Regions from separate parts of the Microbacterium croceum genome, predicted to be linked through region 2. Evidence: riboswitches for the same ligand, from Rfam matches in the RefSeq annotation. Region 2 holds a riboswitch; the other holds the start of a gene.

Region 1 (5,350 bases), on a different contig from region 2:
CGAACCGGAGACCGCAGTGCGAGCGGTCGGCGTCGGCCTTCGCGCGCTCCACGATGCACTGCCGGTGGCCGAGTGCCCCTGGGAGTGGGGCACGCACCAGCGGATCGCCGACGCAGCCCAGCGCGGCACGATCGTGGCCGACGACCTGCACGATGCGCCGTCGATCGACCGGCTGGTGGTGTGCCACGGCGACGCCTGCATGCCGAACACGCTGCTCGACGACGCCGGCCGCCCCGTCGGGTTCGTCGATCTCGCCGCCCTCGGCACCGCGGACCGCTGGCCGACATCGCCGTCGCCTCGATGAGCACGGCCTGGAACTTCGGACCGGGCTGGGAGGACACCCTGATCGAGGCCTATGGGGTCGCACCCGATCGCGAACGGCTCGCGTACTACCGGCGGCTCTGGAACGAGACCTGAGCGGGCGCTCCTCAGCTCCAGACGAAGCGGAAGGTTCCCACGACGATCGCGGCCGTGAGCGCGAGCCCCATGATCGCGACTCCCCCGAGCAGGGCGACGGCGTCGCGCGGATGCAGTCGCGACGGCCGCGACCACGTGCGCGGGATGCCGGAGCCGAAGCCGCGCGCCTCCATCGCCAGCGCCAGCTTCGAGCCGCGGCGCACCGCGAACACCAGCAGCACGAACGCCATCGAGAAGAACCGGCGCAGCACCCCGCGGTCGCCCACGCCGCGCGCTCGGCGCGCCAGGCTCATGGTGCGCCAGTCATCGAGGAAGAGTCCCAGCATCCGGGTGCCGGCGAGGATGCCGAGCACGAAGCGGCTCGGCAGCTTCGCGACCTGAGCGAGGGCATCCGCGAGCTGGGTGGGGTCGGTACCGCCGAACAGCAGGATCGTGGGCAACCCGAGCGCGATCACACGCAGGCTGACCGCGATCGCCAGCGTGATCGAATCGTCGCTGATGGTCGCGAACCCGAACGTGAAGTAGATGTGCCCGGCCGGCTCGGCGTAGAGCAGCATGCTGATACCGGCGATCGGCGCGAAGATCACGATCGGCAGCAGCCGTTTCAGCACCGTGCGCAACCGCAGCCCGGTCAGCGGGAGGCAGAGCAGCTGCAGTGCGATCGCGGCCAGAGCGCTCGTGACGTCGATCGACGCGAACAGCGGCACCGACAGCAGCACCGCGAGCACCAGCTTGGTCACGGGGTTCACGCCGTCGAGCCAGACGGTCCGCGTACTCTCGGCGATGGTCATGAGGCCGCCGCCAGCTCGATGCGATGCCCGCCCAGGTGCCGGACCACGGCGTCATCATGAGTGACCGCGATGACCGATCGACCACGTGCGATCTCCTCCTGCAGCAGCGCGACGAGCGAGATCCAGCCGCGTCGGTCCTGCCCGAACGTCGGCTCGTCGAGCACGATCACCTCCGGTGCTCCCGCGAGCACGGTCGCCACCGACAGCCTTCGTTTCTGACCGCCCGAAAGGGTGAACGGGTTGGCGAGGGCGAGCGGGGCGAGCCCCAACCGCTCCAGCAGCTCGTCGACGACGGCATCGGTGCGCGTCTGGTCCCAGCCGAGCGCGCGCGGACAGACCGCGAGCTCATCCCGCAGGGTCTGCGCGAGGAACTGATGCTCCGGCTCCTGGAACACCATGCCGATGCGGGTGAGCAGTTCGCGCGATGTCCAGCGGATCGGACGCACTCCGCGACGCCCTGCGAGCTCGGGGGCGGCGCGCACCTCCCCCGCCTGCTCGGGGATGAGACCAGCGAGAGTCAGCGCCAGCGTGGACTTGCCCGCACCGTTGGGCCCGGTGATCACCGTCGCGTTGGCACGCGGCACGTGCAGCTCGAGCCCCGACTGCACCACGACGCGCGGTTCGCGCGCGACCGCGAGACCGGATGCCGTGAGCACATCGGATGCTGCCACCTGTTCGAGCACGGGAAGGTCGATGCCCCGGTCGGGCACCCAGACTCCGGCATCCGCCAGCACGGCGCCGTGCTCGGCGAACACCCGCTCGGGCGCACCGTCCGCGAGCAGACCACCGTCGGCGGCGAGCACGATGACCCGCGTCATCAGATCGACCCAGATGGGGGTGCGATGCTCCACCACGATCAGCGTCGCCCCGCTCGCGGAGACGGCCCGTTCCACACTCGCGCGCACCTCGCGCACACCCTCGGGGTCGAGGTTCGCGGTCGGCTCGTCGAGCAGTAGCAGGCCGGGGCGCATCGCCAGCACGCCGGCCAGTACCAGCCGTTGCTTCTGTCCGCCCGACAGCGCCTTGGTCGGTCGCTGCAGCGGCACATCGAGCCCGACGGCGTCCAGCGCCTCGGCCACGCGGACGGGGATGTCGGATGCGGGGACGCCGAGGTTCTCACACCCGAATGCCACGTCGTCGCCGACCTTCGACAGCACGATCCCGGCATCCGGATCCTGCAGCACCAGACCCACCTGTCCTCGACGGGACTCGGGCGCGGCGCCATCCACGCGGAGCGAACCGGTGCGCTCGCCTTCGTCGTCGTCGCCGAGCACACCCGCGAGGCCTGCGAGCAGCGTGGACTTGCCCGCGCCGGAGGCACCGAGCAGCAGCACCCTCTCGCCCGGCTCGATCGTGAAGCTCACGTCGGCGACCGCCGGCCGCTTGCGCCCGGCGTAACGCCACCCCCAGCCCGCAGCCTGCACGCGGGCCGGGGCGGCGAAGGTCACGCTCAGACCTCGCGCACGTGCTCTCGCCCGGCGGCGAAGCGGCTGAGGGCACCGGTGACCGCGAGGGCGCGCACGAGCAACCAACCGACGACACCGGCCAGGATCGCACCCGACACCACGACGCTGACCAGGTAGATCGTGTTGAACTCGAGGGACTTCAGAATGTTCGGTGAGCTTCCATAGAACAGCTCGAACACCCAGGCGGCGACGGCAGCGCCGACACCCGCGAGCGCTGCGACCGCGATGCCGAAACGGCGGTACAAGAACAGCGCGAAGATGATCTCCGCGCCCAGTCCCTGCACGAGCCCGGAGAGAACCGTCGAGATGCCCCAGACGTTACCGATCAACATCGACACGATCGCGGCGACCAGCTCGACCACCAGGGCGGCGCCGGGCTTGCGGATCACGAGACCGCCCACCACGCCGCCGAGCAGCCAGATGCCGACGGCGATGCCGCCGAGACCGGGGGTCAGCGCATCGGCCGCGCCGAACCAGGCGTAGCCGATCGTGTTCCAGCCCCAGAAGACGAGGCCGATCGCGACACCGAGGACCGCGGCGACGACGATGTCGACGACGCGCCAGCGCCAGACCGGGGCGCGACGAAGATCCTTCGAGGCAGCGGATGACTGCTGTGCGGATGTGGACGTGGACGTACTCATCTGAACTCCTCCCTGCGCTGGCATGACCCAGATCAGGTTCGACGGTCGAAGCGCGATTCGCTCCCTCTCAGCCCGGCTCGCCGGACTCCCGTGGTTGTGTCTCCGATCCTACCCAGTCGTGCAGGGCCGTGTCTCCCGGTTGCGCGGCCGCGAATCGGTCGATGAATTCGGTAGCTTAGGCAAGTGACCGCTTCTGATCCTGCCGAGGCCACCGACACAGCTGCCCCCGGCGACGCCACCGCCGGCGACGATTCCCCGGCAGTCGCGCCCGAGACCCCGGCAGTCGCGCCCGATTCCCCGGCAGTCGCGCCCGAGACCGCGGCGCCGGAAGAGGCGGAAGCCGTGGAGAGCGACGACGAGACAGTGATCCCTCCGGAACCCCTCGCGGAAGACTCCCCCGCCGACGGAGCGGAAAGCCCCGAGTCCCTGAGGCCCGCTGCCGTGCGGTGGGCCGATGAGGAGACGCACGCCACAGCTCTGACGTGGGTCGACGCCGAGACCGTCGCCGGCAGCTCTCCGGCTCCGACCTTCGACCAGGTCTCCGACGTCGACCCCGGCGTCGCACTGATGCGCGGGGCGAAGCTCCGTCCGGCGATCGCACGCCCTGGACTGCTGGTACCGCTGGGCGTGCTGGCCGGTCTCCTCGCGACCTACGTGGGAGGCGCTCTGATGTGGCCATTGCACGAGGTCGCGCCGACAGTGGAGTCCGTGGAGTTCGCCACGGTGCCAGCCCCGGCAGCAGCAGTGAGTTGGCCGGCGCAGGGCAGCGCCGCCGTGGGAATCGGCGGGATGGCGACGTCGGCCTCGATGGCCGACCCGGTGAGCATCGCCAGCATCACCAAAGTCGTCAGCAGCCTGATGGTGCTCGACCGGATGCCGCTGGCTCTGGGGGAGCAAGGCCCGGAGTTCTCCTTCACCTACCGCGACAGCCTCGACTACTGGTCGTACCGGCAGTCCGACCAGTCCGCGCTCGACGTCCCGGTCGGCGGAGTGCTCACCGAGTATCAGCTTCTCCAGGGGACGTTGCTGGGGTCAGCGAACAACTACATCGACCGTCTCGCATCGGAGATCTGGGGATCCGATCGGGCTTTCGCCGAGGCCGCGACGGTCTGGCTGCGCGACCGCGGGCTCTCCGGCATCACCGTCGTGACGCCGTCCGGATTCGACGAACGCAACGTCTCCACACCGGAGGCTCTCGTCGCCCTGGGTGAGTATGCGATGAAGAACCCGGTCTTCGCCCAGATCGTCGGGACGAAGTCGGTGGACCTTCCCGGAGCCGGCACTGTCGAGAACACGAACGGGATGCTCGTCGACCCCGGCGTGGTCGGGATCAAGACCGGCACCCTGGTCGGATGGAATCTGCTGACCGCCAAGGACATCACCGTCGGCGACACGACCGTTCATCTCTTCGCCGCCGTGCTCACGCAAGACGACGACGCGCAACGCCTCGCCGCGACACGCAGCCTGTTCGCCGAGACCGAGGCCGCCTTGCAGGCTCAGGCACCCGCCGTCCCTCAGGGCACCGCCGTCGGCGAAGTCCGCACGGTGTGGGGCGAGAGGATCGATGTGATCACCGATGCCGATGCTGACGTCATCCTCTGGAACGGCGCAGCGGCGCAGGCTACTCCTGACTTCGCGCTGAACTCGGAGTGGGGCGCCGGGGAACAGATCGGTACCCTCACCACGGCGGGACCGCTCAACTCGACCACCACGCCCTTGGTGCTCGCCGATGACATCGAGGGCCCGAGCCCCTGGTGGCGACTGACCCATCCGATCGAGTTGCTGGGTCTCGACACCGCCCGGAACTGACTCCGCAGGCCACACCGCGGCCCGCGCGGCCCGCGCGGCTGAGCCCGCAGGCCCCGCAGGCCCCGCAGGCCCCGCGAGCACCCGCACCTCACCAGCGCCACCGGCAGACCGCGAGGGGGCCCGCCTGGATGTTCCAGGCGGGCCCCCTCTGTCTGGCACGCGCGCTCACGTGCCATGGTCAGGCACTGCTCTCAAGCGCTGCTGCGATCCGAGCCATCCGCGGAGG
Region 2 (5,350 bases):
GGGAGTCACACCGACGGCGCAGGGCGGCCGGGGTAGCGTGACGGGATGAGCATCCTCCCGCAGAGCACCCCGGCGGCCGTGCCCGAGGGCGTGCGCCCGTTGGGCGAGGGACCGTTCCTCGCGCCTGGTGCACAGATCGACTGGCACTACCGCAAGCCGGGCTGGCAGCAGGGGGAGCCGTCGACGATCACTCCGATGCGGGTGGTGCGCGACGACGAACGCGGCCTCGTCGCGTGGCTGGCTGCGGGCACCCTCCAGGAGGGCCAGGGCGCGCCGGACGGTCAGCGGGTGCGCAGCGTGCCGCTCGATCGCCGCTGGCTCGAACCGCGCACGCGCATCGTAGAGGAGTGGTGGGGCAACGGCATCCTGCGGATCGCCCCTGCAGGCGCCGCGTGGTCGGTGTGGCTGTTCTGGAGCGACGTGACCGGTCCGGAATGGGAGTTCGCCGGGTGGTACGTGAACCTCGAGAACGCGCACCTGCGCACCGATCACGACACGTACACGTCCGATCACATCCTCGATGTGGAGATCGATGCAGACGGGGGAATCCACCTGAAAGATGAGGACGAGGTCGTCGCCGCGATCGAACAGGGGCGTCTCAGCGCGGAACAGGCCGCGCAGATCGAGCGCCACGCGGATGCGGCCATCGCGTCGTTCCGTGCGGGCGACTGGCCGTTCGACGCCGAATGGCGCGACTGGCGGCCGGATCCGACCTGGACCGTTCCCCGGCTCGCCGGCATCGACGAGCTTCCCACCGCTGAGTGACGATGCCTCTGCTCTGAGCGGAAGAACTTCCCCGCGGCCATGGATGCTGGTGTCATGGGTGCATGACAGACGTGCTGATCCTGGGGGGAACCGGCTGGCTCTCCGGGCGGATCGCCCGCCTCTGGGCGGATGACGGGGCCGCGGTGACCTGCCTGGCCCGTGGCGAACGGCCGGAGCCGCCGGGTGTGACGCTCGTGCGCGGTGACCGTGACCGCTCCGATGCGTACGACCGCCTCGCGCGCGACTGGGATCACGTGGTCGACGTCTCCTCGCGGGCCGATCACGTCGCTGCCGTCGTGGCCGCGCTCGGAGCACGTGCGCGCCGATGGACGTACATCTCGTCGGTGTCTGTCTACGCGGATGACGCGACCCCGGGCGCCGATGAATCCGCCCCGGTGCATGAGGCGGCCGCCCCCGGTGATGAGTACGACTATGCGGCAGAGAAGGTCGCTGCCGAGCAGCAGGTGCGCGCGCTGGGCGACCGGGCGCTGATCGTGCGCCCCGGGTTGATCGTCGGTGACGGCGACCCCAGCGATCGCTTCGGCTACTGGGCGGCGGCGTTCGCGCGGGCCGGGAGCGATCGGGTGCTCCTGCCACCGCTCGAGGGCCGTGCGACGCAGGTGATCGACGTCGACGATCTCGCCGCGTACGTGGTCACAGCATCGTCGGCCGGGGTCAGCGGTGCGGTGAACGCGATCGGCGATCGGCATCCGCTGCGGGATGTGCTCCTCTGCATCCGGAACGCGGCCGGCCACTGTGGTGAGACTGTCGTCGGCGAGGCCGGCTGGCTCGCAGATCACGGCGTCGCGTACTGGGCGGGGGAGAGGTCGCTGCCGCTGTGGCTGCCCGCCGACATGACCGGGTTCATGACGCGATCGAACGCGGCGTTCCATCGGACAGGGGGAGTGCTGCGGCCGATCGACGACACGATCGCCCGCGTGGTCGCCGATGAGATCGCGCGCGGCGTCGACCGCGAGCGGCGCGCGGGTCTCACGCGAGAAGACGAGCGCGCACTGCTGGCCGAGCTCCTCTGAGCGACATCCTCGCTTCGCTAGACTGCGATCAGTGACACGGGGTGCCGCGACCGCGGCTGAGAACAGACCCGTCGAACCTGATCTAGTTCGTACTAGCGAAGGGATGTCGCATTGAGCGATCGTCTGCGTCCATCGTCCGATTCCACCGTCGTGTCCGAGGCGGTGACCCTGCTCGAGCGCGTGCGAGCGACTCCGCCCCTGACGCACTGCATCACGAATGCGGTCGTCACCGGCTTCACCGCGAACGTGCTCCTCGCCACGGGGGCCGCTCCCGCGATGGTCGACATCGTGGGGGAGAGCGGCATGTTCGCCGGTATCGCCTCCGGCATGCTCGTCAATCTCGGCACGCCCACGCCGGAGCAGCGGGCCGCGAGTCGGGAGGCCGCCGAGGGGGCCTCGACCGCGGGTACTCCCTGGGTGCTCGATCCGGTCGCGATCGGCGCGCTGCCGGTGCGCACCGCTCTGGCGCAGGAACTCGTGGCGCTGCGTCCCACCGCCGTCCGCGGCAATGCCTCGGAGATCCTCGCGCTCGCCGGACTCAGCGGCGGCGGTCGTGGCGTGGATGCCACCGACAGCACGGATGACGCCGCTGAGGCGGCCGCCGCACTGGCCGACCGGTACGGCAGCGTGGTCGCCGTCTCCGGTCCGGTCGATCTGCTCACCGACGGGGAGCGCGTGATCCGCATCGCGAACGGCGATCCGCAGCTCACGCTCGTCACCGGTGGGGGCTGTGCGCTCGGCGCCGTGATGGCGGCCTTCCTCGGGGCCGCCCGCGCGACCGGGATCTCCGCGCTCGGCGCTGTCGCGGCCGCCACGCTCGTGTACACGATCGCGGCGGAGCGCGCTGCAGCGGCGTCCGGCGGCCCGGGCAGCTTCGCCGTCGCTCTGCTCGATGCCCTTGCCGGCCTGCAGCCGGAGCACCTGGTGGCCGCGGCCCGCATCGAGGAGAGCAGCCGATGAACGCGGACCTGTCGCTCTACCTTGTCACCGACGCCGCCTTGTGCGGCGAACGCGGTGTGATCGAGACCGTCCGCCAGGCGGTCGACGGGGGCGTGCGCATCGTGCAGCTCCGCGAGAAGCATGCGTCGGACCGTGAGGTCGTGGAGCAGCTGCTCGCGCTCTCAGCCGCGATCGACGGTCGCGCGCTGCTCGTGGTGAACGACCGCCTCGACGCGGCGGTGGCGGCGCGGGCTCAGGGAGGCAGAGTCGACGGCGTGCACCTCGGGCAGGGTGATGCCTCGGTGCTGCGGGCGCGCCAGGAGCTGGGCCCCGATGCCCTGATCGGGCTCACGGCGAACGCCCCGGAGCACCTCGACGCGGTCCGCGCGCTCCCGGTCGGCACGATCGACTATCTCGGCGTCGGAGTCATCCGTCCGACGCTCACCAAACCGGACCACCCGCCGGCCCTCGGCATCCAGGGGTTCCGGGAGTTCGCGGAGGCCAGCCCCCTGCCCTGCGTCGCGATCGGCGGCGTCGGGATCGATGACATCGAACCGCTGCGTGCGGCGGGGGCGGTCGGGATCGCGGTCGTGTCGGCGCTGTGCGCGGCCGAGGCTCCGGCTGCCGCGGCGAGGGAGTTCCGTCGGCGCTGGCAGGCGGCCTCGGTGCCCCGCGTGCTCACGATCGCCGGCAGCGATCCCTCCGGCGGCGCCGGCATCCAGGCCGATCTCAAGTCCATCGCCGCGAACGGCGGATACGGCATGGCGGCGATCGCGGCTCTGACTGCGCAGAACACCAGGGGAGTGCGCGCGATCCACGTGCCACCGTCCGACTTCCTGCAGCAGCAGCTCGACGCCTTGTCGGATGACATCGCGATCGACGCGGTCAAGATCGGCATGCTCGCCGATGCCGACGTCGTGCGCACCGTGACCGCGTGGCTGGACGTGGTCCGTCCCCCGATCGTCGTTGTCGATCCGGTCATGGTCGCCACCAGCGGGGATCGGCTCCTGGACACCGCGGCGGAATCGGCGCTGCGGGAGCTTCTCGTACGTGCCCACGTGATCACGCCGAACCTCGCCGAACTCGCGGTGCTCGTGGGGCGGGAGATCGTCGACTGGGCGGATGCGCTCGCCGCCGCCGATGCGTTCTCCGCGCAGATCGGGGCGGCGGTGCTCGTCAAGGGCGGACACCTCGACGCCGAGGAGGCGCCGGATGCCCTCATCGACGCGGCAGCAGGCGTCCGGCAGCATTTCGCCGGTGCGCGCATCGACACCATGAACACGCACGGCACCGGATGCTCGCTGTCCTCCGCGATCGCCACCCTGCTCGCGCGGGGACTGGATTCCGTTGCGGCCGTCGCGCACGCACGCTCCTGGTTGCGGGAGTCGCTCCGTGAGAGCAGCGCGCTCGCGGTGGGTGGGGGACACGGACCCGTCCACCACTTCGCAGGACTGTGGAACCGCGGAGGACTCACGACCCGCCCGGCGGCTGCGGACGTGGCCGCCGAGTGGTGGGACGGCATCGCGGGGATCAGGGCCGAGATCGACGCGCTGCCGTTCATCCGCGCGCTCGCCGACGGCACACTGCAACGGGAGCCGTTCGTCTTCTACCTCTCCCAGGATGCGCTCTACCTGCGCGAGTACGCCCGCGTGCTGGCGGAGGCCGCTCGACTGGCCCCGAGCTCGGCGGAGCAGGCGTTCTGGGCGCAGTCCGCTCAGGGCTCGATCGTCGGGGAGCTGGAGCTGCACGCCTCCTGGCTCACTGCCGCGCAGGGAGTCTCCGCGGCGACCTTCGCCGCGGAGCCGGCGCCGGCCACGGTGGCGTACCTCAACCATCTGCGCGCCACCGCGTTCGACGGCCGGTACCCCGAGCTGATCGCCGCCATCCTGCCCTGCTTCTGGCTCTACACCGACCTCGGCGAGCGGCTGCACGCCGGGGCGTTCGGCAGCCGCCCGCAGGACCCGCACCATCCCTACGCCTCGTGGCTCGCGACCTACGCCGACCCTGCGTTCGCGGAGGCGACAGCGCAGGCGGTCGCCTACGTCACGGACGCCGCCGCGAGGGCCGACGACGCGACCCGCGCCCGCATGCAGCGCGCGTTCGACCTGTCCAGCGCACACGAGCGGGACTTCTTCGCAGCGCCGGGGAGCGCGCGCGACGCCACATGACGGGCCAGATTTGCGGATGCGGCGGAAGGCGCGCTATCGTCGCGGCATGCCTTCGGCCGCATCCGCTTCTCTGACGCTCGTTCCGAGCGTTATCGTGGTGCGCCGACGCCGGGGCGACCGCCGACTTTAGGCGACCCTGCGCTCCCGCCTGCCGGCGGTCGAGTGTCGGTGTCGCCGCCTCGGCCACCTCACCCCGACCGTTAAGGTAGAAGCATGACGTATTCCGTCGCCGTCTCCGGCGCATCCGGCTACGCAGGCGGCGAGATTCTGCGCCTCCTCGCCAGTCATCCCGACATCCAGATCCGCACCGTCACCGCGCATTCGAACGCGGGGCAGCCGCTGATCCAGCATCAGCCGCACCTGCGCTCGCTCGCGGATCTGACCCTGCAGGACACCACTCCCGAGATCCTCGCCGGGCACGACATCGTGTTCCTCGCGCTGCCG

The links. A riboswitch is a leader RNA that binds a small molecule or an ion and turns the genes downstream of it on or off. The one in region 2 is predicted to bind thiamine pyrophosphate.
Region 1: another riboswitch for thiamine pyrophosphate. It lies ahead of KZC51_RS00840 (ECF transporter S component); the one in region 2 lies ahead of thiM (hydroxyethylthiazole kinase).

What each region holds. Positions count from the first base shown of each region.
Region 1 is NZ_JAHWXN010000001.1:187,842-193,191, forward strand. It holds partial or broken gene KZC51_RS00825 (phosphotransferase) at 1-417, shown strand, start outside; gene KZC51_RS00830 (energy-coupling factor transporter transmembrane component T family protein) at 429-1,208, opposite strand; gene KZC51_RS00835 (ABC transporter ATP-binding protein) at 1,205-2,656, opposite strand; gene KZC51_RS00840 (ECF transporter S component) at 2,659-3,315, opposite strand; TPP riboswitch at 3,306-3,417, opposite strand; gene KZC51_RS17795 (D-alanyl-D-alanine carboxypeptidase family protein) at 3,499-5,124, shown strand; gene KZC51_RS00850 (ABC transporter ATP-binding protein) at 5,316-5,350, opposite strand, start outside.
Region 2 is NZ_JAHWXN010000002.1:13,943-19,292, reverse strand. It holds gene KZC51_RS14110 (ribonuclease FAU-1 family protein) at 46-765, shown strand; gene KZC51_RS14105 (NAD-dependent epimerase/dehydratase family protein) at 828-1,799, shown strand; TPP riboswitch at 1,827-1,920, shown strand; gene thiM (hydroxyethylthiazole kinase) at 1,911-2,759, shown strand; gene KZC51_RS14095 (bifunctional hydroxymethylpyrimidine kinase/phosphomethylpyrimidine kinase) at 2,756-4,906, shown strand; gene argC (N-acetyl-gamma-glutamyl-phosphate reductase) at 5,120-5,350, shown strand, end outside.